2 regions of the Mycobacterium sp. IDUB_36 genome follow, and region 2 is predicted to be linked to the other one. Evidence: riboswitches for the same ligand, from Rfam matches in the RefSeq annotation. Region 2 holds a riboswitch; the other holds the start of a gene.

Region 1 (14,825 bases), on a different contig from region 2:
GGCGTGGCGGTGCTGTTGCGGCGCAACACTTTGCGAGTCTCAGCCGGGCCCGCTCTGCCGACTCCGCGACCGCGGCTCAGTCTCGATGTACGAGGACGAACAACGCCGAGTTACGGATGCTTGACAAGTAGTTTGGCCAGCGTCCAAGCGACCGCGCGGACTACGAGATGGCAGATTCACAGGCGCCGCACGACGCGGGACCCGCCTCCGGTTTGAGTTCCCTAGCAGGACGGCTTGGAATTTGACCCGCAGGTCAGCGTTTCCTCAGCCCCGGCAGCCCGCCTCTGAGGAACTGCACGCTTTTGGTTGTTCTGGTTAGCCGTCCCGTAGTCGGCACGTTCGCCGCCTCCAGTCCAGTCGGGTCGGGCCGCTCTACGGCGAACCTGGGCCTCTTCCCCTTGTTCTTCCCCTTCTTCGCCATTGATGACTTTTGCTTAAGGTCCTGCTTTTGCCTGCGCTTGCGCTTCGGGTCCTTGCTGTGCAGTTCACTTAGTGCCTTGGCTGCCAGACGAGACAGGTCATTCGTTGAAATCCCGTACAACTCTGTGTACTTGGTATAGAACTCGTCGATCTTGGTGGTTGGATTCTCAGCCGTGTAGGCGTCGCGGTATGCCGCGCGGATTTTGGCCGCGTCCTCATCTGTAAGCCCCTTATTCTTCGGGACTCGGGTTTTTGGCGGCCGCCGCGGTCGGACCTTGCGTTTTGCTGGCAAGGCACCTTTGGCCTGGTGTCGTTTCCGGATCGCTTCGTACAGTTCGCGGTTGCGGTCCCGGTCAACGTCGACTATCTCGCGTAATGTATCGCGCGAAACCCCGTACAACGCTTCGAATTTCAGCCAAAAGTCGCTGATTGCGGCCCCGCAGTCCTCGGCCGCGTAGGCTTCGCGATAGCCCTTGCGGACGCGGGCCGCTTGGGCAACGGTAAGACGTTCCATCACGCAACCCTCGCTCCCCTAACCTAGCCGGCATGAATCGCTGGCAGCATATCGACGGACTGCGGCGGATATCGGCGATTGCAGACACCAAACTGCCCGCGGCGCGGCGGCGGAACATTCAATTCTGGAGCCAGCGGATAGCGTCGCTGCGAAACTTGAGTCATGCCTGAACGGAGGGAGCATACGCAGCACTAGCGGGCCAACTCTGACACTTCTACGCGGATAGCTGTCGAGATTTCGCGGCAGTGCCCAAGCCCTTGAGTGACTAATCATCGCGTATGCCAGAAGATTCGGGATCGACATGTTAGAGACCTATAGAGCGGCTAAGACTGCCTGTTACACATTACAACTGGGGGTTTCAATGAGCCTTGATTCACACCGTTTTGGTCGTACTGAGGAAGACTGGGATGATCTGCTGTCCGAAGCGACCGACTTCCTCAAGGAGCAGGCCCGATTAGGCCGCCTCACCTCTTACAGCGAGGTCAATTGGGCGATCGCCCGCCGTTCGCGCCTACAGGTCTTCGACTTCGCACTGGATCGGGACCGAGATGCGATGGGTGCAATCCTAGGCGATATCTCGAAAAAGAACCTAAGCGATTGTGGCGCAATGCTTTCCGCGATTGTCGTCTACATCGACCGCAACGATGCCGGCGGCGGCTTTTACAAGCTTGCACAATATCTTGGACTGCTCCCTACGGACGCGACAGCTGACCAGAAGTTAGCCTTCTGGACCACACAGGTCAGTAAGGTCCATGCGCGTTACGCACGGCCTCGCCGGCGTCGCCCCGAATCGTAGCCTGTCATCCACGCCGGATGTCAGACCTCTTCGTCGAGCACTGCTCTGAACTCCGGGGGCAGAACTACGTTGTCAGGCTTGTCGGCGAAAAGTGGGGCGATCTGGTCGACGCGCCGAGCCAGGCTGCGGTGACCGCGTAGAGAAGCGACCAGACCGCGCAGCGTGCGCCGGTATCCGAGCAGTACCGCGGATGCCGCCATTCCGGCCGGCAGGACCACCAACCACTACGCACCGTTCATGGCTCCCATCATCGCACCGAGCACCGGCCTGGCGCGGCTCATTCCTAGCACTGAGCGGCACGCTGGCGTGCGATCACTGGGTACCGCGTGTCGTGGCAACAATCTGTCCGGTGACCGTGGCAGCGTCGAAGCCGTGACCGATGAACCATTGGTGACCGATGCCCTGTTCCACTACACCGACGTTGGCGGCCTGAAGGGAATTCTTGAGAGTCGCAAGCTGTGGGCAACCCACGTCGGTTATCTCAACGACTCGCAAGAGTGGCACTTGGGAATGAGGCTGATCAAGCAACAGGTCGACCTAATTCCCCCACCCGAGCAGACCAGCGGTATCGGCCAACCTCTCACCCCCCTTGGGTCGGCCATGCTCCGTTCGAACTTCGACATGCTGTGGACCGAAGTTCCGAAAGTTGCAGGACCGTACGTCACCTGCCTATCGGCGGTCGGGAATCAATTGAGCCAGTGGCGCGGCTATGCCGCAGGTGGCGGCGGTTACTCGCTCCACTTCGATGCGAAACTACTGAAAGAGCAATTAGATTCGTGGGAATCCGGCATAGCGCTTGCTCGCGAGCACGTCTACACCTTGCCAATCCGGAAACGCGAGCTACACCGGGTTATCTACTACGTGAAGGAGCCTGACAAACCCGTCGAGATCGATGCGCTTCCAATGATTGACGCGCGAGTTAAGGTATTAGCCAACACATTTGAAACTTTCACGAAGAACATGGTTGATGATCTGTTTCTCCGACAGACCCCGCCGCCGCCTGATCTCGACATCAGAATCCAGCGGGCGCTCGGACCCGATATGGCGTACCTCTTGAATCTGGCGACGCGCATTAAGGACGACGGCTTTGACGAGGAACAGGAATACCGAATCATAACCTTCGGCGAACCAACCCTGTTCCACCCGAACGCAACTGGATTGATTCCGCGAATTGCGATGGATTTCAAACCAGCGTGCCTACTCGGTATCACGGTCGGACCAGGACAGCACATGGACAAACGTGAGTCGTCGGTGCGGATTTACCTGAAGCACCTAGGGGAAGATTTCGACCACGTCGAGGTTTCGCAATCAGATATTCCATTCACTGGCCTGTGAACGCTGTTGCAGCCCCAACGTGAGTCATATGACTCACCTAAAAATAGTCAAGTGCGGCAGCGAGTCTCAGTTGGGGGTAGACCGAGACTCACTGCCACCTCCCTCGTGCCTGCTGCGTTGACACGAAGCGAAGCGCCATCGCACCAAGCTCTAATCCGCCGTGGCGTAACACTGCATCCGTTCCGAGATTCACAGCGAGCTGCCTCACTATTGGCAGCCGCAGCGCGTGACTCGCGTCCGCGACCAGGCAGGCCGCCGACGAGAGCCACCGCCGGCGGCCTGAGCTGGGCACCGCCTGGTGGCTGAGATCAAGCTCCCAGAACCGGCAGCCACCGCCTCGACTGGTGCCTCATGGTGGCGCTCGCCATCTCTACTGATGATTTCTTCTAACCGCACCATCGCGGAAACCGCCCTCGGCCAAACCACGGTCGGAAGCGGTTTTCTGTGCGAATCGCGACGGTTCTGCGGAGCCGGCAGATGTGTCGGATCAAAGAGATAGCCTGCCCAACTATGACCGGAAATGAGGCAATTCGGGACATTTGGCGAGCCATCAGCCAACAGGTCTCGTCTGACCAGCCAAGCTACGTAGCGCATGCCTTGAATGCACTTACCGAGGGGTTGCCAGATGTGCTCTTCGCTCACGCACCCGACGGTGACAAGCTTCGCACGCTGTACTGGATCGAAGGGTCGACGTTCGGCAAGCTCAACGTCGGCGACTCCGATCAAGGGCACCCCGGCGTACCGTTCACAGACGGATGGGTGCGCCCACTGTCCGAACTATCACGCGTTGATCTCCGCGTAGTTGTAGTGCCCGACCGCGCAGTCCCAAGTGAGGTCGAAATCTATTACGACGCAACGTTCATCTGGCAAGACGGGCAGACATCGGAACGACTCGACGGCACGTTCTCTGGCAACCACTACGCGCGGAAAGCCGCCAACTCTTTGATAGAGACCGCCCTAGACTACGTCCGTTCTGAAAAGGTTGCGCAAGGGGTGTCGAGCAGCGAAAGAGGGTCATAGGTCCGCGTGGTCCCGCGACGCCCGCTCGTAAAGCGACTTTAACGTCCACGCACCAATAAGCGCTGCCGCGCACCATATTTGAGAACTGCAGAATCCAGCTGAAGCTGCGCGGGCCTCACGAGGACTGCTTAGAGTCGGCATCGCAGTGCTGCTGAGCAAGAAGGAAGATTGCGACACGCCATGAGCCGAACGCACCCGACCCACGCGCTGTTCGCGGTCGGCGCAATCGCGATGTCTTTCTACATGGCGGCAGTCGCGGACGCGGACCCCGACCCACACATTCCCAAGGGCGGATCGCTGTTGCGCCAAGGCGGACTAGGCAACGTGGCGGTGATCCCGTATTGCGACGGTGAACACTTCCCGGACAGCTCCTTCTGGCACCAGACCGCGGCCAGCCCGTTCGGGGTTGGCGGTCCGGCATCTGTGCCGTGGAATCCCCCGTTCTCGTCAAGCCGTGAGCGGACGCCCATCCATCACCAAATGACGACTTCGGCGCTGTTGTTCTCTCCCCCAACACACCGTGTCGCGACCCGTTGGGAACCGTCGTTGAAGTGCGCCCGGTATCCGGCGGTGCACCCCATCTCGTAACGCTCGCCTGTCACCGGCGAGTAGGCCACGATATCGGCTCCGTCATCGGCGGCATAGAACGCGCGTCGCTCGTTCTCGGCGAACAGCAAGTGGTATGACCACCAACAACACCCCCGCGACCGTCACCGCATATGACGAACGTCTGCGATTCCGATTCAGCCGGTGCCGGAGGCGGCGCCGCAGCAACCGTCTTCGTCTCAGTCACCGTGGAGGCCGCAGCCAGCTCCGGGGCCGACTCGGCTACGGAGGCCGAAGAAACCGCGGCGGAGGGTGTTCTGGCTCCCGTGCCGCCGGTGTAGTGGCGCTCCGCCCGTGAAACACGGACAGCAGCAAGCCAATCAGCCCAGCGACGGATACCGCAGTCAACGCGACGCACACCCGTAGCCACATCGTTGTCCGTTGCCGCATATCCAGATAGGGCACTGTGTTGTCGGCCCAGTTGTCGAGCGACCATGCGCGGGCGTGCTCGGTCGGGCTTTCAGAGGATGCCAGTTCCGTTTCGTCTCCGCTCATCGCGGCAGCACCCCCTATTCCTCAACTCAACGGTGAGTCGTGTTCGCGCGCCCGGCATGGCGTTCGGCCAAATACAACTGTTCGGCGCACCGCAATCAGGTCCGGCGGCACGGCGGTGCCCGGGTCGGCCAGCACCGCGGCCTGCACCGGCTGCGGCAGTGCGGCGAACTAGTCGAGGTCGTCGCTCATCGGCCGAAGGTAGCACCGGTGTCTGACAGCTGCTGGTTAGCCGATTTCCCGACCGTGATTGAAGTACGCCATTTCCACTGCGTCGGGTCGGACGCCTTGCGCGCTCGCGATTGCGTTCGCGTGTTCGAGCCAGCGGTTATAAGTGGAGGACTCCCACGGCCCGGTACGCGAAATATCCCAGCCATCCACGTCTTTCAATGCAACTGCGACAAATTGGTCGAGAATAAGGGCCCTCCCCGACTGGTCACCGTCCGCGCCGGCAGCGTATAGAAATTTCGTGAAGAACGAGGGTCCGAGATGCTTGAGATTGTTCGGTTGACCACGGAGCATCGAGTAGTACGCGTCCACGATGTTGCCGCGACTGAGTTCGTCAGCGACCGCCTGCAGGCAATCAGTAATCCGGGCGGCATCGTTGTCACGGAACACGCGTGCACGACGACCCACAAGAAACGCCGAACCCCCGGTACCCCACACGTAGCAGGCGACAAGGGTTTGAGGTAGACCATCGACCGTGAGCAGGTCGCGTCGCTTGACCCTGTGATACCCGCGCTCCAGGGGCGGGAGTTCGTCTAAGAACCTGCCCCAACCGTCTGGCACTCGGGGTGTCCACCAGATTGGGCGAAATCGGAAGCCGTGTTCAAGCACTGTGTCGTCGTCGGGGAACTCCACTCGCTCAACGCTACTGGCCCCACCGGCAAATTTAACCTCAGAGCCTTATTTCGCCGAACAAGGTGCGACCGTGTGCCGCCGAGGGCTAAATTCGATCCGCCACGGATATGTCATCTGCGATGATCTGCGGGGCGGCTACAGCCGAGGGTGGGTGACCGCTCGCGCCGCCGGATTGCCCGGCCTCTCCAACCTCGGAGCGGGGGCGCTACCACCGCTTCCGCGGCAACTGCTCGTCAATACCGCCTGGGTCGCCTTTGCCCCGAACTTTCCCACACAGAGTGAAAACACCATTGGAGGAGTAGACAGGTCGTTGCTTGCGGTGCTCTGCTTTCAATCCCATCGATAGCCTTGCAGCGCAACAGTACTGACGGGCCCGCCTTTGTGTCATTCCGCGAGCGTATTTACACGGCCGCACAGCTAAGCGTAGTCACAATCGCCGACCACGCGGCCTGCAGCTTGGTGTGACCCTGATGCGGCTATAGCGTCCTACTTGAAGTAGCCCTGGTGCCAGAGGTCGTAACAGGTCTGGCTGGCCGCCAACCTGCTGGCTCGGCTTTGTCTATGACAATCAGTTGATTCGCCAGCGCGTCAGCGTGATTGGGGTCCAGCCCGTGAGGGCGCTCCAGTTCCCTGAATCGCCTGCTTGAGGCCGTCGAAGAAAGCTTGAGGCTGGTTCAGGAGCGCCTGGACAAGCATGTTCGGTGTTGGGGTCAGCGTGAGCGACCCAGCTGGTCCGAATAGGGCGGCAGTGCCCCGTCAACAGCGCGGTGTCAAAGGCCTTCATAATCGTTCTGTCCTTCAGTAACAGCGCTGCAACCGGCTACCAAGATCGCCGGCCGGCCAGAGTTTCAACGCTGACTTTGCCATCGATGCACGGACCACGAAGTCGGAGCCAATTATTGCGTGCCGTCACGTTTTTCCTTCCCACCCTAGACACCGCCAGCATCATCCCGAGCCCGCCGATGATTGTGGAGGCGAGCAGCACCCCGGTCCTCACCGCACTACGCAGTCAGCGCCAACTCTGAGATTGAGGCAGTCAACCCCCATCGCGCCGTCCATGGCCTGATCGGTCACATACATGGTGGTACCCAAGTGATGCGCAGTGGGCTGGGTCGGGATGAAATAGAGGAGCCAGCCCTGGGCCGGCCAACAAGCTTGCGCCCAGTACCCGAATTCATGGCCTCATTGCGGACACGGTTGTTTAAAATCTGATGCACGCAGGCGGGAAGGGGTTGGTTTGGTCCGTAGCCATCGGCGCTGCTGGGATCGAAGGTCGGCGGCGGATCGTACTGCCACGAACCGCCGTGGCATTCAGTGACTTGCGCCGGACATTGACATCCGTTATGCCAGAGTCAGGATTTCTCGTTTGGGGGTGGTGACGATGGCGAACAGCGGACGACCATGTGTTGACCTGGAGGCCCTGGCGTCGTCGGAGGCGCACGTCACCGGACGGGGTGAAGGCCTGGCGACGACCCACCTCTCGTCGGACAACCAGCTCACGGCAGCGCAGTCATGCTGGGTGGGCAATTCGGCGCTGGCATTAGGCGCGAAGACGGCGAAGTGGTTGGAGACCTCGCGCGGGCTGGTGATAAGCGTCGGGACCACGCGACAGATCTCAACCACGATGGCCATAGTTTTGCCGAGATGAAGCGCGACCACGTCGAGAAGCTACAGGGGCTGCACCCTGCCCCTGAGGGCCTCACCGGTTCGGTCTGACCCTGATGGTGTTGACGGTGGCCGACATTGAGCGGTGGAGCGCCGGGGCGGTGCGCGATGTATTCCATGTCGCCACTGCCCGAGGCAATGCCACCCTGGACGCCTCCCGTCAGCTCAGCACGCTCGCCGTCTTCGACACCTGGGAAGGCGCGACGGCAGAAGCCAGAAAGCACACCAACGCATCGATCCGCCAAGACCTCGATGCGCACGGCAACGAGTCCCTGGCCGTAGCCCGGGCGGCAGGCAAGGCTGCCAACGACATCGAGCATGTGCAGTCCGAACTACGGACGCTGCGCGCCGACGCCACCGCGTTGCACATGACGATTGACGCGGTAAGCAACAAGATCGTTCCAGCGGAGAAGATGCCGCCGATGGAAGCAGAAATTGCGGAGATGCAGCTGCAACCACGCCTGGACAAGATCCTGACCGAAGCTAATGCAGTCGACGCCGAGCTGGCCGCCGCCATCAATATGGCTGACGGTGACACACCAATTCCTGCTGGCCCCAGGGCGCAATTCGACCCTCGGAATCCATTCGTCGACGATCCACGGTTTGGCCACTGGGTCAACGTCACGCCACCGCCGTATACCGGCGAGACCCCACCGGCACCGTGGACAGGTCACAAATCGCTGGAAGGGTATCCCGGCAAAGGCCCGGGCGGGCCCTCGGGCTTCTATGTTCCGGGCGGCAAAACCTGGGCCGACGACAGCGCCGCGCCGATGGCCTTCCTCACTGAGCAATACCGCTTCCGCATTTCGGGCGAGGATTACACCGGCTACACGCGCATGGTGGGGGGCCGGCAACAGCAGTGGGTGCAGTACACCTACGACGCCCAGCGGTACACGCAGGTCAATCTTGGGGCGCAGGCATGGGCGTCGAAAGGGTCCAACGAGACTACCGGCGAATTGGGCGGTGTAGCGACCGGCGGGCTCGGAGGGATAACGCCGCCACCGAAGATAGAAGCGTGGCAGCCGATCTCGCTGCCGCAAGTTGCATCATTGTCGGGTACCAACCCGGCAGCCACGTTCTACATACCTGACGGGTGCGGCGGCCAATTCACGTTCAGCGGCGGCGTCCCGGTAGGTGGGATGGCACCTCCGCCAACCATTCCGAGCATGATCGCCGGCTCGTAAGCGGCGGCCGCGCTTCTCGATAGTTACCCGTCATTCTCGGTGTCCCAGTGCACCCAGTCCGGGAGCGGAGTTCGTGGCATCGCGCCGTGCGCTGAGGCTTCGTTGCTTGGTTGACCGCGATGCTCTTTCCACCTCGGGTCCTCTCTGTTAGCCCGACTTCGGCGGATACCACGGATCACGATGGTTGCTGCTCCTCCGATGACGAACACCAACAAGGCGAGCTTTGCTACGGCCACCGCGATAGTGATCAGCATGTCAGCGCTGCGGGGCCTGAGTCAGCTGCAGATGCGGACACGCCTTTTTCAGGGCGGTCGTCGCGCTGTACACCAGGGTGGTTGCGCGCATGCTGTCATTGTCCACGGCGGGCGCTGGTGAGGGTGATGGCGAATTAACGGATAGGGTAGCGGCGGCGCGCTGTCCTTTCGCCGTCAAGGCGGTGCCTTCGGCCCAATTGTCCAGTTGGGTCTTGAAGTCGGGAGCTAAGACCGTTACCTGCGCAGCCCGGATATCGTTGGCCATAGCGGATTCCGCGTCGGCGACGGCTAGAAGATCGCTCGTCTCCCCGGCACCGCTTTGCAATGCGGCAACTGACTGCTCCATCTTATTCCATTTCGGCCCGAGCTGTTCTACGACGCCGCAGTCATCGTGGGAGGCGGCGCGTTGGTTGACCCGGGTTGTCCAGACCGTGGCGGCGGCGGCAGCGATGACCAGCGCGACAATTCCAACCCACAGCAACATCCGACGTCGGCGGCCGCTGACTGGAGACTCACCGTCTGCCATGTATGCGAACTTACCTCGCGTCGACGCCTCCCGTAAGCGACGGGCGCAAGAATCGTCAGGCGGGTCACGAGGTGTCGGCAAGCATCGGAGGCCGCCCCTAAAACTGGGTGCCGTTGCTACCCACTAATCCTGGTGTCCGTCTGCGCGACAGCGCAACTCGTCAAATCGTGGAAAGGCCTCTCGTCGCTGCTCCTGGACGAATCAACGAAAGCTCCGGGTCTTAGCAGCGGGTAACCATGATTCGTCCCCCCGGTCGATCGGCCAAGGCCGCGCTTTCCGCAGCCGCGCGCGTCGTACGAGTAGCACCGCTCCAGCCCTTGTCATTGCGCGCCGCTGACACACAGCCCTGCCCGGAAGCAATCACGTGACAGACCGCAGCGCCCGTGCGTTGACAGTCATCGGCGGCGGCATTATCGGCGGCCGCCTTCGACGGATAATTATCCGACGCTCCCCATCTAGTCCCGTTATGTTCCACAGAAATTGCGGACCATGTGGTGTCCGCGCGGGCCGCCGGTTGATCTGTAGATACATTGACAGCCGCAACCACGATGGCCATGACCACAACTTGGATGATTTTATGCATAACCTGCCTAAACGTCAGTACCTTGCGAAGAATTCTCTTTGCTGAGAGCGTCGCAGCGAACTTTAAGGCGCTCACAGGTGTCTGGCAAGCGTTCGGCAGCAGATCTACAGGTTGCTGGTTCAATGGTTGCGGACAACACCGACACGGCCCCAGTCCCATCGACCTCGGTCAGGCTGACTTTCCGGTGCGGCGCAAGCGAGCGCGTGCAAACTTGATGCCTTCGAAGCGGGCCTGCGTCCCTCATACGATGGAGCACCATCGATCGACACCGTCTCCTGGCATGGCGACTGGTACACCATGGTGGGGGCAGCGGATGCCCAGCCCAGCGCTAACGCCCCCAGCCAGGCGTCTCTGGTAGCACTCGGAGAGCAATTTGCCTAATTGTGCTCCGCATCGGCCCCCAGATCATGGCGAGAGATCCCGTGACCGGTCCGCCGACGTTGAAGGCCGACTCACCGTGCTTTTCAGCTAATCTTCCCGGCAACCGGACGCCGTTTCCAATCGTGATGGGTGGTAATAGCTGAACTGGGGGCCGTCGACGAAAAGGCGTACGTGACTCGCGTCGGTCAGTTCATAGCCGAGGGCGGGTGAAGGTACTGAAATGCCTTGCGCGCGATGACGCCTAGCTGGCGGGGTCGCTCGGGCTGGGGTTCGCCGATCCAGCCCTTCTCTGCGGCCTTTTTGCGGGCCTCTACGTCGTCACTCACCTTTCAGCGTGCTCCGCATCGAGGTCGGTCGAAATCCAAAGGCAGCTGAGGCACACCTTCACCGTCCGCCACCGGACCGGTGAGGCGTGGTGGGTCACCACCGCAGTCACATGGGATTCTTCGCGGCCACCACGGGGACCCCTGGCGATCCACTCGTGGCGGGCCCGCTGCCTCTCGCCGAAGAGACCCATGGACATCTCGGCTGTCTTAAATTTGGCCAGCCAAAAAGCTCCCGCATCAGGATCGGCGGTTTTGGGGTACAAGACTCTCCAGTAATGGCGGTACGGCTCGTCATCAAGTCGCCATACGGCAGGCCAGTAGGCCCCGGAGTCATGTCCGAGTTCCTCCGCCTGATCGTTTTTCTCGGCGTCGTCGGGCTGTTGGATGCTTTGGGACGCTTGATGTTCAGTCATTGGCGGTCCTCGTTTAGGCCCCGGCACATTGGGGCGCTCTTGCCAGGCACCGGCTGGTGTCGGCCACTTCGTCACCCGGACCACCCACGAGCGTGGGGTTGGTGTGCGCCGAGCCGGGGCTTAGTGGCGCATCTCGTGAAGCGATTGAATTCTATCGGGAACCTATCGTTCAGTCGACAATCACCAGTTCGGCTTGCTGACGCTCGTCGGCGGACCATCCAATAACTGAAGTCCTTGCAACACTGAGATTCCAGCAACGTGATGACATGCGGCGATTTAGAGGTGGGTGACACCCGAAAGCAACTGTTCGAAGCAGGTTTCGAAATCTTAAACGGATGGCGGAACGCCTCGGCGGACCGGTGCCGAGGGGCAGCGAAGAATGGATATGCCTTCGCACCGACGGCTCGTCGCGAAAGCGCTGGGAAGCGAGAAAGGCTGCCCTTCAGCGGGCCGCGGCGTTGGGTCTCAGCGACTACGACGAGCCGTCACTCTTCGATGACGTGTAGTCGCCGCGCTCACATCGAGAGTATTTCTTCCGGCCGGCGCGGGCTGATCAGTGACTCATAGTTGGCTACCGTCTCGATAAGGAACGCGTCTAGTTCCCCGCCGTGGCTCTCCATCGCCATCCGTCGCACAGAGTCGGCGAGGAGGCCACCGTCGATGAGGATGATCGGGTACTGATCGTCCAGCATCTCTTTCTGCGCGGGCGTTGTATACCAGCCTGTCGTGACGTAGACGCCGATCCATCCACGCCGAAGTCGCGCAACGACTCTCGCGAGTTGTTCGGCGCTGATCCCGGTTAACGGTTGAACGCACTTAGCCTGTCCCAGTACGACCAGCGATGTCATCGCACGTTCAGTTCCGACGTCGAGCCGGCCAACGAAATCGGTTCCACCATCGCCGCTTCCTCGGGTAATCCATCCCTGCTGAAACTGGCCTGCGCCGCCTCCCAGCACCTCTGCAGCGACTTTTAGCGCGAGCACCTCGAATGAATGTTTCTTCCCGTCGAAGTGTCTGTAGATCTTCTGAAGCGTCTTGTCTTCTGCGGGACCACCCGGCTTCTGGCCCGCCCGCGGCACCACTCGCGAACTAAGGACACGCTGGCGGATGTCCGGCAGCGCGGGCGACCCACCAGACACCCAGTCTCTCCATGCTTTTGGCGCGTATCGCAGTGTGTTTGGTGATGCCAAGCCCGGGTCACGCCGATCATCGATCCAGCGCCAATCGACAACCTCACTCTCGGTTGCTATCTGAAGCAGGGCAAGGTCAAACACGTAGTTCGGGAAGGTCATTCCACTCGTCGGGTCGCGCTGCACGACCGTTTCGATCCGCTTGACCACAGCCACTCCGCAGAACTCGACGTGCCCTTTCGGCTTGCCGCGGTAGGTGACGCTCCGAAACACCATGATGGGCGGGGCAATCGCGCGCTGCGCGCGTGTCGTTGCCTGGTGAAGAAGCGCCGCCGCGTGAAGTGGGCCGTTGCCGAGTGTGCTTCCCACTCGACCGATCGAAGACACCTTATGGTCGCCGAAATACCGGACATGACCGTGATCGAGATCGAAGGTGTCGTGCCATGGAGTATCCTCGCCGCCGGCCTTCCAGGGGCTGGAGCGCACCGCAATGACGGGGCGCCTCTTCCCGTCAGCCGCCGTCACCTCGCCGGGGTAGTTGATGCCACGTTCGAGTTGAAGCCTGGTCCCGTTTGTCGCTACGGTCGTGAAGTAGAAATTCGGCAAGCCATCGACGACAGCATCCGTATCGGGCACACCCCGTGGATATCGGAGGATCGACGACACGCGCATGGGACGCGAAGGCATCGGCCCTTGCGATACTTCCGGATCTGTCACCGGAGATACTGGCGCACGTGGCGAGCCACTGCTGAGGCCAGTCCAACGGGCACCGCGTTGCCGATCTGCTTTGCGATGTCGATCTTCGAGCCGCACCAAAGATAGTTCTCTGGGAAATCCTGTAGGAGTGCGGCTTCCAAGTGTGTGATGGGTCGGTTTACCCGACGGGACGGCTTGGCGCGATCCCATTGCGGGTGAAGGTACTGGCCCTTCTCCGGCTTGAAGAACTCCGTGCGGATTGTCAATGACGGTGCATCCCAACGCATGCGGCCCATCACATCGTTTGTGCCGGTCGGCTTGTTGCGCCAGCAGTCGGGCAGCAGCTCGTCGGGAAGGTCGAACCGGCCACCGCCCGGCGGGATGCAGTCGTACCTTCGCATCGATTGTTCGCGCGGCGTACGCCCGACATGGAGGTCGAGCCACTTGAATGGGCCGGGCAGATCCTCCCCGAAAAAGGCCGTCCGCGCTTCCGGAAGGAATGTGGTGGAGGGCTTCTCGGGCAGGCGCGCGATCCGATCCCGAACCGTGGCCCACGGCTGGCGGGCAAGTCGGCCGTGGGTCGGTTCCAGCAGGTCGATGCGACCGATCCGAGATCCGATGACGATCGTCCGGGTTCGTCGTTGGGCTACGCCGAAGTCAGCGGCGTTGAGATGTCCGAAGCTCAACTCGTACTTCGAGAGGCTGCCGTCTTCGACTTCTGCCCTCAGCAACTCGAACTCGCTGGTCTGCATGAAGCGAGCCACGTTCTCGATAACGAAGACCTGAGGGCAGGCGTGCCGGACGACCCGCAGATACTCACGCCAGAGCGAGTTACGAGGGTCATTGACGTCCTTCGATCCCAGGTTGGAGAAGCCTTGGCAGGGAGGTCCCCCGATGACGACATCTACCTTCGGGATGCTCTTGGAGTCGACCGACGCGATGTCCCGCCACCACATGTGGTCCTCGCCGAAGTTCGCGGCGTAGGTCGCGGCAGCGCTCAGGTCCCACTCAACCGCCATGGCGGGCTCGAAGCCAGCACCGACGAAACCGGTTGTCATACCGCCGCAGCCTGCGAACAGGTCGATCAGGGTCGGCATACGAAGATGGTAGTGCCGCGGTCGGACACGTCGTGTGATCGCCATGCCGGAGATCACGCCGTGGTGTCGCCTTCAACATCCGGCCGGCGAGTAGAAAGCGACCGACTGCCCGTTTGGGGTCTATTCGGTACGGTGCAATGGTGCGACTAGTCCTAATGGGCAGCATTCACCGACCTCGACAGCAACACCGTCGAGATCTACCGCGGCCCAGCCAACTCCGCGGCATGGAACGAATACAGACGTAAATACATCGTGATCAGACTGCTTGGACTCGACATTCCGCCCACCGATCCATCGAGCGGGCGTAGCCGCTGTCGGCCCGCTGCCCCGTCGCCGCGAATCCCGTGAAAGCATTCTCAGACATGACGAAAGAGTCGCCTTCAGCCGAAGATCGGACCGCGGAAAACGCGATCGGGGACGATGCCAACGCCCGGGCAGCCTACGCCGCGATCGCGGCCCGCTCCTTGAGTCACAACAGCCTCCAATGGCAGACCCCGTCCCTCGCGCTCGCCGCCGAGGCCTTTCT
Region 2 (14,825 bases):
CGGCGGCGGTCAGACCGGTGGGTCCCGCGCCGACGATCAGAACGTCGACGTCCTGTGTCGGCATCACGCCACCGCTTCCGGGTCGGGGTACCAGCGACGGATGTCGTCGGGAGTCGAGACGGCATCGCGGTTGAAGACGAACCGGCAGCTGGGCTGTGCGACGTGTGCGGCGTTGACGATCGCCTCGAAGAGCAGCGTGTTGGCGGCGACGAGCCGCACGCCGGCGCCGATCAGCACCGCGTCGTACCGCTTGGCCTCCAGCCACTGCCGGGCGCGGTCCACCCCGGCCTGGCCGACGTCGATCAGACAGTTGTCGACGTGGTAGCCGGCGGCGCGCAACCCGGCGACGTTCTCGTCGTTGGCGGCTCGCAACTTCTCCTTCGACAGCCCCCGGAACCGCGCGAAGTCGGCCGAGCAGTAGTCGATGACGTCCGGATCGAGCCCGATCTGGATGGCGGTGACGGTCATGGGCGTGACCTTTCGTGCGGGTGATTCAACAACTGTTGAACTCGAAGCTAGGCCGATTCGCCACCAATGTCAACGGTTGTTGAATACACTTTCCGCCATGCCTCCGAGAGCACGCGATGGGCGCGACGGTCCGGCCACCCGGGCCGCCATCCTCGATACCGCCCGGTCACAGTTCGGCAGCCACGGGTTCGAGCGCACCACCATCCGTTCGGTGGCCTCGGCGGCCGGCGTCGACCCGGCGCTGGTCATGCATTACTTCGGCAGCAAGTCGGGACTATTCGCCGCGGCATCGCAGTTCGTCGTCACGATTCCGGACCTGACCGGTGTCACCCCCGACCGGCTCGCCGACGTGCTGCTGCCGGTGTTCGTCGAGGCGTGGGGGCCGCAGGGTCCGCTGCTGCCGTTGTTGCGCGCGGCCGCGACGAACCGGGCGGCGGCCGATACCCTGCTGACAGTGTTCGTCGGTCAGGTGGCCCCCGCGCTGGCGGCTGTCACGCCCGACCACGCCCCCGAACGCGCAGCGCTGGTCGGATCGCAATTGCTCGGCGTCGCGGTGGCGCGTTACATCCTCGGCGTACCGCCGCTGACCGGCATGTCCGACGCGCGGCTCATCGAGTGGCTACGCCCGGTACTCGCCCACTACCTGACCGAACCCGCGCCCTGACGCTGCTCGACGACCACCAACGCACGCTCGGCCCAGCGCAGATTCTCTTCCTCGTAGGAAATCCCGCGCATCAGCGTCAGATACGGCCCCACCCGCGGCGCCGTGGCCAGGAACTCCTGTTCGGTACGGCCATCGAGAATGCGCGTGCGTAGCCGCTCGTAGCGCTGCACTTTGACCTCGGCACGGTCGCGACGCTCGATGATCAGCTGACGAACGGCCGCCGCGTCGCCGACGTCGAAGGCCTGCACTTTGATCAACAGCTCGTCGCGGATGGTCGACGGTTTCGGCGGCTTCGCAGTGAACTGCCGAATCGCCTCATATCCCGCTTCGGTGAGCGAGAACATCCGCTTGTTGGGCCGGCGCTCCTGCTGCACGATCCGCGCCTGGATCAAGCCCTGCTCGGCCAGCCGCTCGAGTTCTTTGTAAAGCTGCTGCGGAGTCGCCATCCAGAAGTTCGCCACCGACGCGTCGAAGTCTTTGGCCAGGTCGTAGCCGGACGACTCCCCCTCGAGCAGGGCCGCCAGCACCGCGTCACGCAACGACATCAGGCAAGCGTACCCGAGAGTAATCAACAAATTGATTAATCGCCTCTGGACTTAACCGGGGTCGGCCCTTATGGTCGAGCAGACCTACTCAACAAATTGACCAGTCGAGGTATCCCGATGCATCCCTTCCGCAAGGCGGTCGAAGATCGCGACGAGGCGGCCGTCCAGGCTTTGCTCGCCGACGACGTCGTGTTCACCAGCCCGGTGGCGTTCAAGCCGTACGTCGGCAAGCCGATCACCGCCGCGATCCTGAGCGGCGTGCTGCGGGTCTTCGAAGACTTCCGCTACGTCCGCGAGATCCACGACGCCGACAGCGGTCTGCACGCACTGGAGTTCGAGACCGGTGTCGTCGGCGCCCCCGGCGTGACGGTCAACGGCTGCGACTTCCTGCATGTCAATGCAGACGGCCTGATCGACGACTTTAAGGTGATGGTGCGACCGCTTTCCGGCGCGACGGCATTGTCCGAAGCGATGGCCGCACAATTTCCGCGAATTCAGACCGAAGCCGCCGCACTGGCCGACCAGTTGGCCAAGGCGTAGAGCACAGGGCCTCAGAAAGACAAGGGAGCAGCCAGACATGCGAATCGGACTGGGAATCAACTACGCGGGCGGCTTCAAAGAGGTGGCTGCCGAAGTGGCCGACCTCGAGCGCGCCGGCCTCGACATTGTCTTTGTGCCCGAAGCGTATTCGTACGACGCGGTGAGCGCGCTGGGCTATCTCGCCGCCAGCACCGACCGGGTCGAACTGGCCTCCGGCATCCTGCAGCTCTACACCCGCACGCCCACCCTGACCGCGATGACCGCCGCCGGGCTCGACTACGTTTCCGATGGTCGCTACACGTTGGGCCTCGGCGCATCGGGCCCCCAGGTGATCGAGGGTTTCCACGGCGTCCGCTATGACGCGCCGATCGCCCGTACCCGCGAAGTCATCGAGATCTGTCGCCAGGTATGGCGTCGCGAGAAGCTGCAGTACCAGGGTGCGCACTACGAGGTCCCGTTGCCGGCCGACAAGGGCACCGGCCTGGGCAAACCGCTGAAGCTGATCAACAAGCCGGTGCGAGAGCGCATTCCGATTCTGATCGCCGCGCTCGGACCCAAGAACGTCGAGCTGGCCGCCGAACTCGCCGAGGGCTGGCAGCCGATCTTCTTCCTGCCCGAGAAGGCGCAGGACGTCTGGGGCACGTCGCTGGCGGCCGGTAAGGCCAAGCGCGACCCGGTGCTGGGCGACTTGGAGGTGTTCGCCGGCCCGACCCTGGCCATCGGCGACAACGTCGAGCCGCTGCGGGAAATCGTGAAGCCGCACCTGGCGCTCTACATCGGCGGCATGGGCGCCAAGGGGAAGAATTTCTACCACACCTTGGCCACCCGCTACGGCTTTGGGGCACAAGCCGATCGGATCCAGGAGCTCTATCTGGCCGGCGACAAGGAAGCCGCCGCCAAGGCGGTTCCGGACGAGTTGGTGCGTGACGTCTCGCTGATCGGGTCGGCGGGCTTCGTCAAGGAGCGCATCGCGGCATTCCGCGAAGTGGGCGTGACGACCCTGAACGTGGTGCCGGTGGCCGAGACCGCGTCCGACCGGATCAAGCTGATCGAGACGCTGCGCGGCCTGGTGGACTGACCCTCAGTTCCGGGCCGCCGCCAGCACGGCATTGAAGGTCTTGCTGGGACGCATCACCGCGATGGTCTTCTCGTCGTCGAGACGGTAGTAACCCCCGATATCCGCGGGTTCGCCTTGCGCGGCAGCGAGTTCGGTGACGATCGCGTCCTCGTCCTTGCCGAGTTCGTCGGCCAGCGCGGCGAAATGCTTGCGCAACTCCTCGTCCTCGTGCTGTTCGGCGAGGGTGCGGGCCCAGTACAGCGCCAGGTAGTACTGGCTGCCCCGGTTGTCGAGTTCACCGGTCTTGCGGGACGGGCTCTTGTTGTTGTCCAGCAGCGCGCCGATAGCGTCGTCGAGCGTTTTGCCCAGGATCTTGGCGCGCTCGTTGCCGGTCTTGACCCCGATGTCCTCGAAACATGCTCCCAGCGCCAGGAATTCGCCGAGCGAGTCCCAGCGCAGGTGGTTTTCCTCCACGAGCTGGTGGACATGCTTGGGGGCCGATCCGCCCGCCCCGGTCTCATACATACCTCCGCCGGCCATCAGCGGAACGATGGACAGCATCTTCGCGCTGGTACCCAGCTCGAGGATCGGGAACAGGTCGGTCAGGTAGTCCCGCAGGATGTTTCCGGTTGCGGCGATGGTGTCCTCGCCGCGCATGACGCGCTCCAGGGTGTACCGCATGGCCCACACCTGCGGCATGATCTGGATCTCCAGACCTTCGGTGTCGGACTCCTTGAGGTAGGCCTTGACCTTCTTGCGCAGCTCGGCCTCGTGCGGCCGTTCGGTGTCCAGCCAGAACAGCACCGTCATACCGGAATTCCTACCGCGGGTCACGGCCAGCTTGACCCAGTCGCGGATCGCCGCATCGGTGACGATCGGCATCCGCCAGATGTCGCCCTCCTCGACGTTCTGCGAGAGCAGGACCTCACCGGTCTCGAGGTCGACGATGTCGGCGACGCCGTCCTCGGGGATCTCGAAAGTCTTGTCGTGCGAACCGTATTCCTCCGCGCGCTGCGCCATCAGCCCGACGTTGGGCACCGTGCCCATCGTGGTCGGATCGAACTGCCCATGGGTCTTGCAGAAGTTGATGATCTCCTGGTAGATCCGCGAGAAGGTGGACTCGGGGTTGACGGCCTTGGTGTCCTTCTGCCGGCCGTCGGCGCCGTACATCTTGCCGCCGGCACGGATCATGGCCGGCATCGACGCATCGACGATCACGTCGCTGGGCGAGTGAAAATTGCTGATGCCCTTGGCCGAATCGACCATCGCCAACTCGGGACGGTGCTCGTGGCAGGCGTGCAGATCACGGATCACTTCTTCGCGCTGGGACGCCGGCAGTGACTCGAGCCGGTTGTACAGATCGACCAGGCCGTTGTTGACGTTGACGCCCAGCTCGTCGAACAGCTCCTGGTGCTTGTCGAAAGCTTCTTTGTAGAAAGTCTTGACTGCGTGGCCGAAGACGATGGGGTGGCTGACCTTCATCATCGTCGCCTTGACGTGCAGCGAGAACATCACACCGGTCTTGTAGGCGTCCTCGATCTCGGACTCGTAGAAGTCGATGAGCGCCTTCTTGCTCATGAACATGCTGTCGATGACGTCGCCGTCATGCAGGGATACCTTTGGCTTGAGCACAATCGTGTTGCCGCTCTTGGTTTTCAGCTCCATCTTGACCTCGCGGTCGCGATCGAGGGTCAGCGACTTCTCGCCGTGGTAGAAGTCGCCGTGCTTCATCGTCGCGACGTGCGTGCGCGACGCCTGCGACCAGTCGGCCATGCTGTGCGGGTGCTTGCGCGCATACTCTTTGACGGCATTCGGTGCGCGGCGATCTGAGTTGCCTTGTCGCAGAACGGGGTTGACGGCGCTCCCCAGACACTTCGCGTAGCGGTCGCGAATTTCCTTGTCCTCGTCGGTTTTCGCGCTCTGCGGGTAGTCCGGGAGCTTGAATCCCTTGCCTTGCAGTTCTTTGACCGCGGCCACCAACTGCGGCACCGAGGCGCTGATGTTCGGCAGTTTGATGATGTTGGTGTCGGACTCTTTGGTCAGCCGGCCGAGCTCGCCCAGATTGTCGGGCACCCGCTGCTCGTCGGTCAGGTAGTCGGAGAACTCGGCCAGGATCCGCGCGGCCACTGAGATGTCGCTGGTCTGGATGGTGATTCCGGCGGGTTCCGCGAAGGCCCGCACGATCGGCAGGAAGGCATAGGTCGCCAGCAGCGGCGCCTCGTCAGTCAGCGTGTAGATGATGGTCGGCTGGTCGGCGCTCACGGTGTTTCTCCCGGTATCGGTAGATCCTGACGGGGGTTCGCGGTGAATCTGGTTGTCACGTTATCAAGCACGTTTGCGCTGATGTCGACCTCGATCTGGCCGCGCTTGCTACCGGTGAGTACACCCGGCTGACGGCTGGCACCCGTTCGCCTCGATGAGCTAAGCTTCATCTCGGTCATGAGCGCCAGCGTCAAGCCCCGGCTCGCTGGCCGGCAACCCTCCAACCGCGGTGGGGTGCTCCGGGTGAAGACCAGGTTTCGTAGCCAGCAGCGGCTACGCGGCAAGCGCGGGTCCGCCGTGATGGGCCCCCCGGAGTAGACAGGGAAACCTGATGCGCACCTACATGGGTCGGCACGTCACGCGTCGAAGCTGCTGAACACCCAGGCCGGTTGACGTCGTCCCCGCGACGACGTCCCGGGCCGCCTCAGCAACGAATACACATCGTCATCCTTTCCAGAAAGCCAACCATCGTGAGCACTGACAACGAACCCGATCCCAGCGAACACTGGTCGTTCGAGACCAAGCAGATCCACGTCGGCCAGAAACCCTGCCCGGCTACCGGCGCCCGCGCGCTGCCGATCTACCAGACCACGTCCTACGTCTTCAACGACACCTCGCACGCCGCCGCGCTGTTCGGACTCGAAGTCCCGGGCAACATCTACACCCGCATCGGCAACCCGACCACCGACGTCGTCGAACAGCGCATCGCCGCGCTGGAAGGCGGGGTGGCTGCACTCTTCCTCGCCTCCGGCCAGGCCGCCGAGACGTTCGCGATCCTGAACATCGCCGCCGCCGGCGACCACATAGTCTCCAGCCCCCGGCTCTACGGCGGCACCTACAACCTGTTCCACTACTCGCTGCCCAAGCTCGGCATCGAGGTCAGCTTCGTCGAGGATCCCGACGACGTGGACTCCTGGCGCGCCGCGGTGCGCCCCAACACCAAAGCGTTCTTCGCCGAGACCATCTCCAACCCGCAGATCGACATCCTGGACATTCCCGGGGTCGCCGCGGTGGCCCACGACAACGGTGTGCCGCTGATCGTCGACAACACCGTCGCCACCCCGTACCTGATCCAGCCGATCCGGCACGGCGCCGACATCGTGGTGCACTCGGCGACCAAGTACCTCGGGGGTCACGGCTCCGCGATCGCTGGGGTGATCGTCGACGGCGGCACCTTCGACTGGACCCAGGGCCGGTTTCCCGGGTTCACCGTGCCCGATCCCAGCTACCACGGCGTGGTGTACGCCGAGCTCGGACCGCCGGCCTTCGCGGTCAAGGCGCGGGTGCAACTGCTGCGCGACTTCGGGTCGGCGGCGTCGCCGTTCAACGCGTTCCTGGTTGCCCAGGGCCTCGAGACCCTGAGCCTGCGGGTCGAGCGGCACGTCGCCAACGCGCAGCGGGTCGCCGAATTCTTGGACGGCCACGACGACGTGCTGTCGGTCAACTACGCCGGGCTGCCCGGCTCGCCGTGGTACGAGCGGGGAAAGAAGCTGGCGCCCAAGGGAACCGGGGCCGTGCTGTCGTTCGAGTTGGCCGGCGGCATCGAGGCGGGCAAGGCTTTCGTCGACGCGCTCGAGCTGCACAGCCACGTCGCCAACATCGGCGACGTGCGATCGCTGGTGATCCACCCGGCGTCGACGACACACGCGCAGCTCAGTGCCGCCGAGCAGCTGTCCGCCGGGGTGAGCCCCGGCCTGGTGCGGTTGGCCGTGGGCATCGAGGGTATCGACGACATCCTGGCCGACCTCGAGCTCGGTTTCACCGGTGCCCGCAGGCGCGCCGGAGCCGGCGATCCGCATGCCGCGGCGGCGTTCTGAGGAGTCCGCAGGTGACAATCTCTGACATGCCGACGCAGACGCTGCCCGCCGAAGGCGAGGTCGGCGTTGTCAACGTGGGCTCGCTGACGCTGGAGAGCGGCGCGGTGCTGGACGACGTCAGCATCGCCGTCCAGCGCTGGGGTGAACTCTCACCGACCCGCGACAACGTCGTCGTCGTGCTGCATGCGCTGACCGGCGACTCGCACCTCACCGGCCCTGCCGGGCCCGGACACCCGACGCCGGGCTGGTGGGACGGAATCGCCGGACCGGGTGCACCGATCGACACCGACCGGTGGTGCGCGGTGGCCACCAACGTGCTGGGCGGCTGCCGCGGCTCGACCGGGCCGAGCTCGACCGCTCCTGATGGAAAGCCATGGGGCTCAAGGTTTCCGCTGGTGTCCATCCGGGACCAGGTCGAGGCTGACGTGGCGACGCTTGCCGCGCTGGGCATCACCGAGGTCGCGGCCGTGCTCGGCGGTTCGATGGGCGGCGCGCGAGCGCTGGAGTGGATGATCGCGCACCCCGACCGGGTGGGCGCCGGGTTGCTGCTGGCGGTGGGCGCCCGTGCGACCGCCGACCAGATCGGCACGCAGTGCACCCAGATCGCGGCCATCAAGGCCGACCCGAACTGGCAGGGCGGTGACTACTACGACACCGGGCGGTCCCCGGATGCCGGCCTGGAGATCGCCCGCCGTTTCGCCCACCTGACCTACCGCGGCGAGACCGAGCTGGACACCCGGTTCGGCAACTCGCCGCAGGTGGGCGAAGATCCCGCGGATCCGGCGTCCGGTGGCCGCTATGCGGTGCAGAGCTACCTGCAGCACCAGGGCGGCAAGCTGGTGTCGCGGTTCGACGCCGGGAGTTACGTGGTGCTCACCGAGTCACTGTCCAGTCACGATGTCGGTCGGGGCCGTGGTGGCGTCGAGGCCGCGCTGCGCGGCTGTCCGGTGCCGGCGGTGGTCGGCGGGATCACCTCCGACCGCCTCTACCCGCTGCGGCTGCAGGCCGAGTTGGCTGACCTGCTGCCCGGTTGCGCCGGATTGGAAGTGGTCGACTCGATCTACGGACACGACGGTTTTCTGGTCGAGACCGACTCGGTCGGGGTGCTCGTGCAACGGACCCTGGATCTGGCCGCGGCGAAGGGTGCGTGTTCGCGGTGACTCAGTATTCACAGGCCCGCTCATTGTCGTTCGGCTCTGAAGCGGCCGCGTACGAGCGCGGCCGCCCGTCGTATCCGCCGGACGCAATCGACTGGTTGCTGCCGCCCGGCGCCCGCGACGTGCTGGACCTCGGCGCCGGGACCGGCAAGCTGACCAGCCGACTGGTGGAGCGTGGGCTGGACGTGGTCGCCGTCGACCCGATCGCGGAGATGTTGGAGATGCTGCGCGTCTCGCTGCCGGGCACACCCGCACTGCTGGGTACGGCGGAAGATATCCCGTTGGCGGACAACAGCGTTGACGCGGTTCTGGTGGCGCAGGCGTGGCATTGGTTCAACCCGGCCCGCGCGATTCCCGAGTTGGCCCGGGTGCTGCGGCCTGGCGGGCGACTGGGTTTGGTGTGGAACACCCGCGACGAGCGATCCGGTTGGGTCCGCGAACTGGGGCGCATCATCGGCCGCGACGGCGATCCGATGCGCGACCATGTCACGCTGCCCGAGCCGTTCGCCGACGTGGAGCGCCATCAAGTCGAGTGGACGAATTACCTTACGCCGCAAGCATTGATCGATTTGGTCGCGTCGCGCAGCTACTGCATCACGTCGCCGACCCAGGTCCGCACCAAGACGCTGGATCAGGTGCGCGAGTTGCTGGCCACGCATCCCGCCCTGGCCAACGCCGGTGGTCTTGCGCTGCCGTACGTGACGGTGTGTGTGCGCGCGACGTTGACCTGACGTCGCGGCTGACTGGCCGGGGCTATGGTTCGTGGTGTGAAACTGACATCGCTCGTCGTCGGTTGCGTGCTGGCGATCAGCGTTGCACCGCCGGCCCAGGCTGACGAAAACGACAACGCGTACCTGTACGGCATCCACTCGGTAGGCGTCCCGGACGGGAGCCCTGCGGCCTCACCCGCGTACGGCAGGCAGCTGTGCGACCGACTTCCCGCGGTCGGCTTCGATCCGTTGGTGGCAGCGGTGAACCAGGAAAACAGTGCCAGCGGCCTGAACATGCATCTGTCCGCACTCGTCATTGGCGCGGCCCTGTCGAACTTCTGCCTCGACAAGGCCACCCTGGTGCCGACGACTCTGACCTACTAGGGCGCTTCATCGTCGTCGTCCCGGAGCAGCTTTTCCGGGTGGTGAAAGCTGTTGGTGCGGGGTTGGCCGTGGTCGAGGTGTGGTGGCGGGATCCATTCGGTGTGGCCGCGGGCGGTGTTGTGGGTGGTCCAGCCTTTTTCGGTGAGGTTGTGGTGGGGGCCGCAGGTCAGGGTCAGCCCGTTGATGTCGGTGACGGGGTTGGTGCGGTAGGGGTTGTTGTGGTGGACCTCGCACAAATACGCCGGCAGGGTGCAGCCGGGGGAGGTGCAGCCACGATCGCGGGCGTGCAACACGATTCGCTGGGCGGGTGAGGCGAGACGTCGGGTGTGATACAGCGCCAAAGCCTTGCCCTGGTTGAAGATGGCCAGGTAGTGATGGGCGTGGGAGCCCAGCCGGATCACATCAGACATCGGCAGCAGCGTCCCGCCGCCGGTCAGGCCGCGCCCGGCGCCGCTCTCCAACTCCTGCAGGGTGGTGGTGACGATGATCGAGGTGGGCAAACCGTGGTGTTGACCCAACTCACCCGATGCCAGCAGTGCGCGGCAGGCCGCGAGCAGGGCGTCGTGGTGGCGCTGGCCCGCGGTGGGGTGTCGCCCTGGATGGCGACCTGCGACGGGGTGCCACTGACACAGGGGTGTTCGTCATCGGGATTGCACATGCCGGGCGCTGCCAACTTCGCCATCACAGCGTCCAGGGTGGCGCGGGCTTCGGGGGTGAGCCACCCGCTGACCGGTGACATGCCGTCGATGTCCTGTTTGCCGATGTTCAGGCCGCGCCGCCGCGCGCGGTCGACGTCGGTGAAGTCACCGTCGGGTATCAGACAGTCCATCAGCGTGTCGGCCAGCTTGGCGAGCTCGTCGGGGCGGTGCTCGAGGCTCAGCCGGGCCAGCTGCGCCTCCGCCTTCGCGCGGGTGTCGAGGTCGACGACGTCGGGCAGCCGATGGAAGAAGCTGCGGATCACCGCCACATGGCCCGGCCCCAGGTCGCCGTTGCGTTGGGCGTCCGCGGTCGCCGCCAGCACCGGCGCCAACGGCTCACCGCTCAACGCCCGCCGCTCACCCAGATCGGCCGCCTCATGCACCCGCCGCGACGCCTCAGCCCGGCTGATCCGCAACCGGTTGGCCAACACCGCCGCCAGCTTGCCGCCCAACACAGCCGGGTCCTCACCAACCAGCTCCGTGATCAACGCATGCTCGATCGCCGGCTGAAGCCGGCGGAACCCTTCGAAGCGCTCCAGAACCGCGACCCGCTCGGGGGTGGTCAGCGCGTCGAAGCTCAGGTCCAGAGCACGTTTGTAGGCAGCGTCGAGCGCGTCGAGAACCTCGACGATCTCCTCACGACTGCCAGAACGCATGTTCGAATTATATTGCTGGGCACCGACATCCGGTGCTCCCCGAAGCGCAATTGTGGATAACGCTGCGACTGTGGATAACACCGGGTCAGGCCAGACACCACGATCACACCGGCATGCCGAGGACATCACCCGCCCGCGCCGTCCCGTACAGGACCGCGTGTCGCGCCAAACGTACGCGAACCTTTACCCCGGCGTGTTCTGAATGTGACTGCACTAGAACATAGTTCGATTCGAACCACGCAACGCGAAGGGGTAGCGATGCTCACCAATCAGCCACTGACCGTGCGTGCACTGATCGGCCTGGCATGCCTGATCACCGTCGCCACCGCATTTTCGATCCCGGGTGAAGCCGATCCCAGTGACGACAACTTCATCGACGCGCTCAGCCACGCCGGGGTCGAGTACGGCGAACCGGGTAACGCGATGGCGGTCGGTCAGTCCATCTGCCCGATGCTGGCTCAGCCAGGCAGCAGTTTCGCCGCTGCGGCCTCGGGCGTCGCACGCCGCGGTATCTCACCGCAACTGGCCCGCGCGTTCACCAAGATCGCGATTCAGACCTACTGCCCCGAGCAGATGTCAAACCTGATGGGCGGCAACAGCGTCACCACCGCTCCGCGCTTTTAGCGGGTCCCGAGCGGGTCGATCGTCCAAGCGATGTAGACCATCGCCGTGGCGACCGTTGCCATCGTCGTGAAGTCGATTGCCTTGCTGCGCACCACCAATAGGCCGGCCCGGTCCTCGGTCAACGCCAACCGCAGCACCGCGGCCACGCCCACGCCGATCCCGATCAACAGCGCGCCCCGGCGCCAGAAGTTGGCCGCTACCAAGCTGAATGCCACCACGAAGATCAACGTGACCCAGACGATCGGCCACTGCGGCCCAAGTCGACGCATGACTAACGGCTTTCGGCCAACTCGACGACATTGGTCAGCAGGAACGCGCGGGTCAGCGGTCCGACGCCGCCCGGGTTCGGCGACACGTGACCCGCGACATCCCAGACGTCGGGATGCACGTCGCCGGTGAGTTTGCCGTCGACCCGGCTGACGCCGACATCGATCACGGCGGCACCGGGGCGCACCATGTCGGCGGTCAGCATATGCGGCACACCGACGCCCGCGACGATGATGTCGGCTTGCTTGGTCAGGGCCGGAAGATCACGAGTTCCGGTGTGGCACAGGGTCACTGTGGCGTTCTCCGATCGCCGGGTCAGCAGCAGGCCGAGTGGCCGGCCGACCGTGACGCCGCGACCGATCACAACCACGTGCGCACCGGCGATCTCGACGTCGAAGCGCCGCAGCAGGTGCACGATGCCGCGCGGCGTGCAGGGCAGCGGCGCTGGATCCATCAGCACCAGCCGGCCCAGATTCGTCGGGTGCAGCCCGTCGGCGTCTTTGGCGGGGTCGACGCGCTCCAGCGCGGCGTTCTCGTCGAGGCCCTTGGGCAACGGCAACTGGACGATGTAGCCAGTGCATTCGGGGTTGGCGTTGAGTTCGTCGATGGTGTCGTTGAGCTCGGCCTGGCTGATATCGGCGGGCAGATCGCGGCGCAGCGAGGTGATGCCCACCTTGGCGCAGTCGGCGTGCTTGCCGCGCACGTATGCCTGCGAACCGGGGTCGTCGCCCACCAGGACCGTGCCCAGCCCCGGGGTCTTGCCCGCCGCGGTCAGCGCGGCGACGCGCTCCTTGAGATCGACGAAGATCTCGTCACGTGTGATTTTGCCGTCCAACGTGATTGCACCCACGTCGTCCAGTTTGGCATGTGCGCCCGCGCCGATGCTGGACCGATCCACGGCGACCCGCTGCGTTCGGCTCCGCCGACCTTGCAGTCGCCACTGTGCCCGATTGTCGGCGACCCGCTGCGTTCGGCTTCGCCGACCTCGCCATCGCCGATAGGCTCCCTCACATGTCCGAAGCCCCGGACGTGCTGGCACCGGCAAAGCTCGGACCCATCACGCTGCGCAATCGCATCATCAAATCCGCCACCTTCGAAGCCCGCACGCCGGACGCGCTGGTCAGCGACGACCTCATCGAATACCACCGACTGCCCGCCGCCGGCGGAGTCGGCATGACGACCGTCGCCTACTGCGCGGTCTCCCAAGGCGGCCGCACCGAAGGCAACGGGATCTGGATGCGCCCGGAAGCCGTGCCCGGGTTCCAGCGACTCACCGAGGCGATTCACGCCGAGGGCGCGGCGGTCAGCGCGCAGATCGGGCACGCCGGCCCCGTCGCCAACGCGCGCTCCAACAAGGCGACGGCCCTGGCGCCGGTGCGGTTCTTCAACCCGATCGGCTTGCGATTCGCCAAGAAGGCCAGCCGCGACGACATCGACGCCGTGATCGCCGCGCATGCCAACGCGGCCCGGCTGGCCGTCGACTCCGGATTCGACGCGGTCGAGGTGCATTTGGGCCACAACTACTTCGCCAGCGCATTCCTCAGCCCGCTGATCAACCGACGCAACGACGAGTTCGGCGGGTCGCTGGAGAACCGCGCCAAGGTCGCCCGCGGCATGGTGTTGGCCGTCAAGCGCGCCGTCGGCGACCAGATCGCCGTCACCGCCAAGCTCAACATGTCCGACGGCGTGCGCGGTGGCATCTCGGTCGACGAAGCGATCACCACCGCCAGATGGCTGCAGGACGACGGCGCCCTGGACGCGATCGAACTCACCGCGGGCAGTTCGCTGGTCAACCCGATGTACCTGTTCCACGGCGACGCCCCGCTCAAAGAATTCGCCGGCGCGTTCAAACCACCGCTGAGCTGGGGCATGCGGATGACGGGCAAGAAGTTCCTCCGCGAATACCCGTACCGCGAGGCCTACCTGCTGCGGCACGCCAAGCAGTTCCGCGCCGAGCTGACCATCCCGCTGATCCTGTTGGGCGGCATCACCAATCGCGACACGATGGATCTGGCGATGGCGGAGGGTTTCCAGTTCGTCGCGATGGGCCGCGCGCTGCTGGCCGAGCCGGACCTGATCAACCGGATCGCCCGCGACGGCGCCGGGGTGCATTCCGCCTGTACGCACTGCAACCGCTGCATGCCGACGATCTACAGCCGCACCCGCTGCGTGGTCACCGGCGCCCCCGACCTGCTGGCACATTGACCGCCCGTGTCTATCGAAATGGATTGAACGGCAGCCGATACAGTCGGCCCAGTGAGCCAAGCAGCTAATGTTGGGCCGATGAGTCACGCAGCACAGCCCGCGCTGACGGTCCGGTATGACGGGTCAGAACGCACTTTCGCCGCAGGCCACGACATCGTGGTCGGCCGCGATCTGCGCGCCGACATGCGCATCACGCATCCGCTGATCTCCCGGGCACACCTCCTGCTCCGCTTCGACCAGGGCCGGTGGGTGGCCATCGACAACGGGTCGCTGAACGGGACCTACGTCCATGGCCGCCGCGCACCGGTGATCGACCTGCAAAACGGCCAGACGATCAACATCGGCAACCCTGACGGCCCCGCGCTCAGCTTCGAGATCGGCCGGAACGACGGGGTGGGACGGCCGCCGCAGACGACGTCGATGCCGATCGCCCGGGCCGGCGCGCCCGCACGGCCAGGCCCCGGCCCGCAGCAGCCGAACCGCCCGCCGCCACGACCGCAGGAGCCGCCGCCGGGCCCTGGGCCTCGCCCCTATTTAGGCGGACCACCGCAGCAGCCGTATCCGGGACCACGGCAACCCAGCTACCCGCCAGGTCCAGCTCCCCAGGTCCCGTCGTATCAGCCGCCGCCCCCGAGGCAACCCGCACCGGCGCCGGTCAATTACGCGCCGAAGACCGAGATGGGGCCGGCGCCGAAGATCAGCACGCCGCCGGAGGCGGGCAATCTCGCCACCAAGATGATCCAGGCGATCCTGCCGGGCTCCTCAACCCCG

What was found. A riboswitch is a leader RNA that binds a small molecule or an ion and turns the genes downstream of it on or off. The one in region 2 is predicted to bind S-adenosylmethionine.
Region 1: it holds a riboswitch for S-adenosylmethionine, as region 2 does, so the genes downstream of both, ACZYW1_RS20600 (hypothetical protein) here and ACZYW1_RS06025 (bifunctional o-acetylhomoserine/o-acetylserine sulfhydrylase) in region 2, are expected to answer to the same signal.

What each region holds. Positions count from the first base shown of each region.
Region 1 covers NZ_JBVAXH010000002.1:461,617-476,441, forward strand. The annotation lists gene ACZYW1_RS20545 (hypothetical protein) at 254-934, opposite strand; gene ACZYW1_RS20550 (hypothetical protein) at 1,296-1,730, shown strand; gene ACZYW1_RS20555 (hypothetical protein) at 1,751-1,948, opposite strand; gene ACZYW1_RS20560 (DUF2971 domain-containing protein) at 1,968-3,065, shown strand; gene ACZYW1_RS20565 (hypothetical protein) at 3,576-4,085, shown strand; gene ACZYW1_RS20570 (hypothetical protein) at 4,266-4,673, shown strand; gene ACZYW1_RS20575 (8-oxoguanine DNA glycosylase OGG fold protein) at 5,412-6,044, opposite strand; gene ACZYW1_RS20580 (hypothetical protein) at 7,386-7,703, opposite strand; gene ACZYW1_RS20585 (hypothetical protein) at 7,778-8,893, shown strand; gene ACZYW1_RS20590 (hypothetical protein) at 9,149-9,673, opposite strand; gene ACZYW1_RS20595 (DUF4189 domain-containing protein) at 9,894-10,415, opposite strand; gene ACZYW1_RS20600 (hypothetical protein) at 10,960-11,376, opposite strand; SAM riboswitch class IV at 11,407-11,517, opposite strand; gene ACZYW1_RS20605 (hypothetical protein) at 11,712-11,882, shown strand; gene ACZYW1_RS20610 (restriction endonuclease) at 11,892-13,142, opposite strand; gene ACZYW1_RS20615 (DNA cytosine methyltransferase) at 13,220-14,299, opposite strand.
Region 2 covers NZ_JBVAXH010000001.1:1,220,554-1,235,378, forward strand. The annotation lists gene ACZYW1_RS05990 (FAD-dependent oxidoreductase) at 1-64, opposite strand, end outside; gene ACZYW1_RS05995 (hypothetical protein) at 64-468, opposite strand; gene ACZYW1_RS06000 (TetR/AcrR family transcriptional regulator) at 566-1,132, shown strand; gene ACZYW1_RS06005 (PadR family transcriptional regulator) at 1,108-1,677, opposite strand; gene ACZYW1_RS06010 (nuclear transport factor 2 family protein) at 1,795-2,217, shown strand; gene ACZYW1_RS06015 (LLM class F420-dependent oxidoreductase) at 2,255-3,295, shown strand; gene ACZYW1_RS06020 (NADP-dependent isocitrate dehydrogenase) at 3,299-5,536, opposite strand; SAM riboswitch class IV at 5,710-5,829, shown strand; gene ACZYW1_RS06025 (bifunctional o-acetylhomoserine/o-acetylserine sulfhydrylase) at 6,007-7,353, shown strand; gene metX (homoserine O-acetyltransferase MetX) at 7,365-8,513, shown strand; gene ACZYW1_RS06035 (class I SAM-dependent methyltransferase) at 8,510-9,241, shown strand; gene ACZYW1_RS06040 (DUF732 domain-containing protein) at 9,278-9,604, shown strand; partial or broken gene ACZYW1_RS06045 (HNH endonuclease signature motif containing protein) at 9,601-10,958, opposite strand; gene ACZYW1_RS06050 (DUF732 domain-containing protein) at 11,217-11,582, shown strand; gene ACZYW1_RS06055 (DUF3017 domain-containing protein) at 11,579-11,851, opposite strand; gene ACZYW1_RS06060 (bifunctional methylenetetrahydrofolate dehydrogenase/methenyltetrahydrofolate cyclohydrolase) at 11,854-12,699, opposite strand; gene ACZYW1_RS06065 (NADH:flavin oxidoreductase) at 12,861-14,054, shown strand; gene ACZYW1_RS06070 (ATP-binding cassette domain-containing protein) at 14,133-14,825, shown strand, end outside.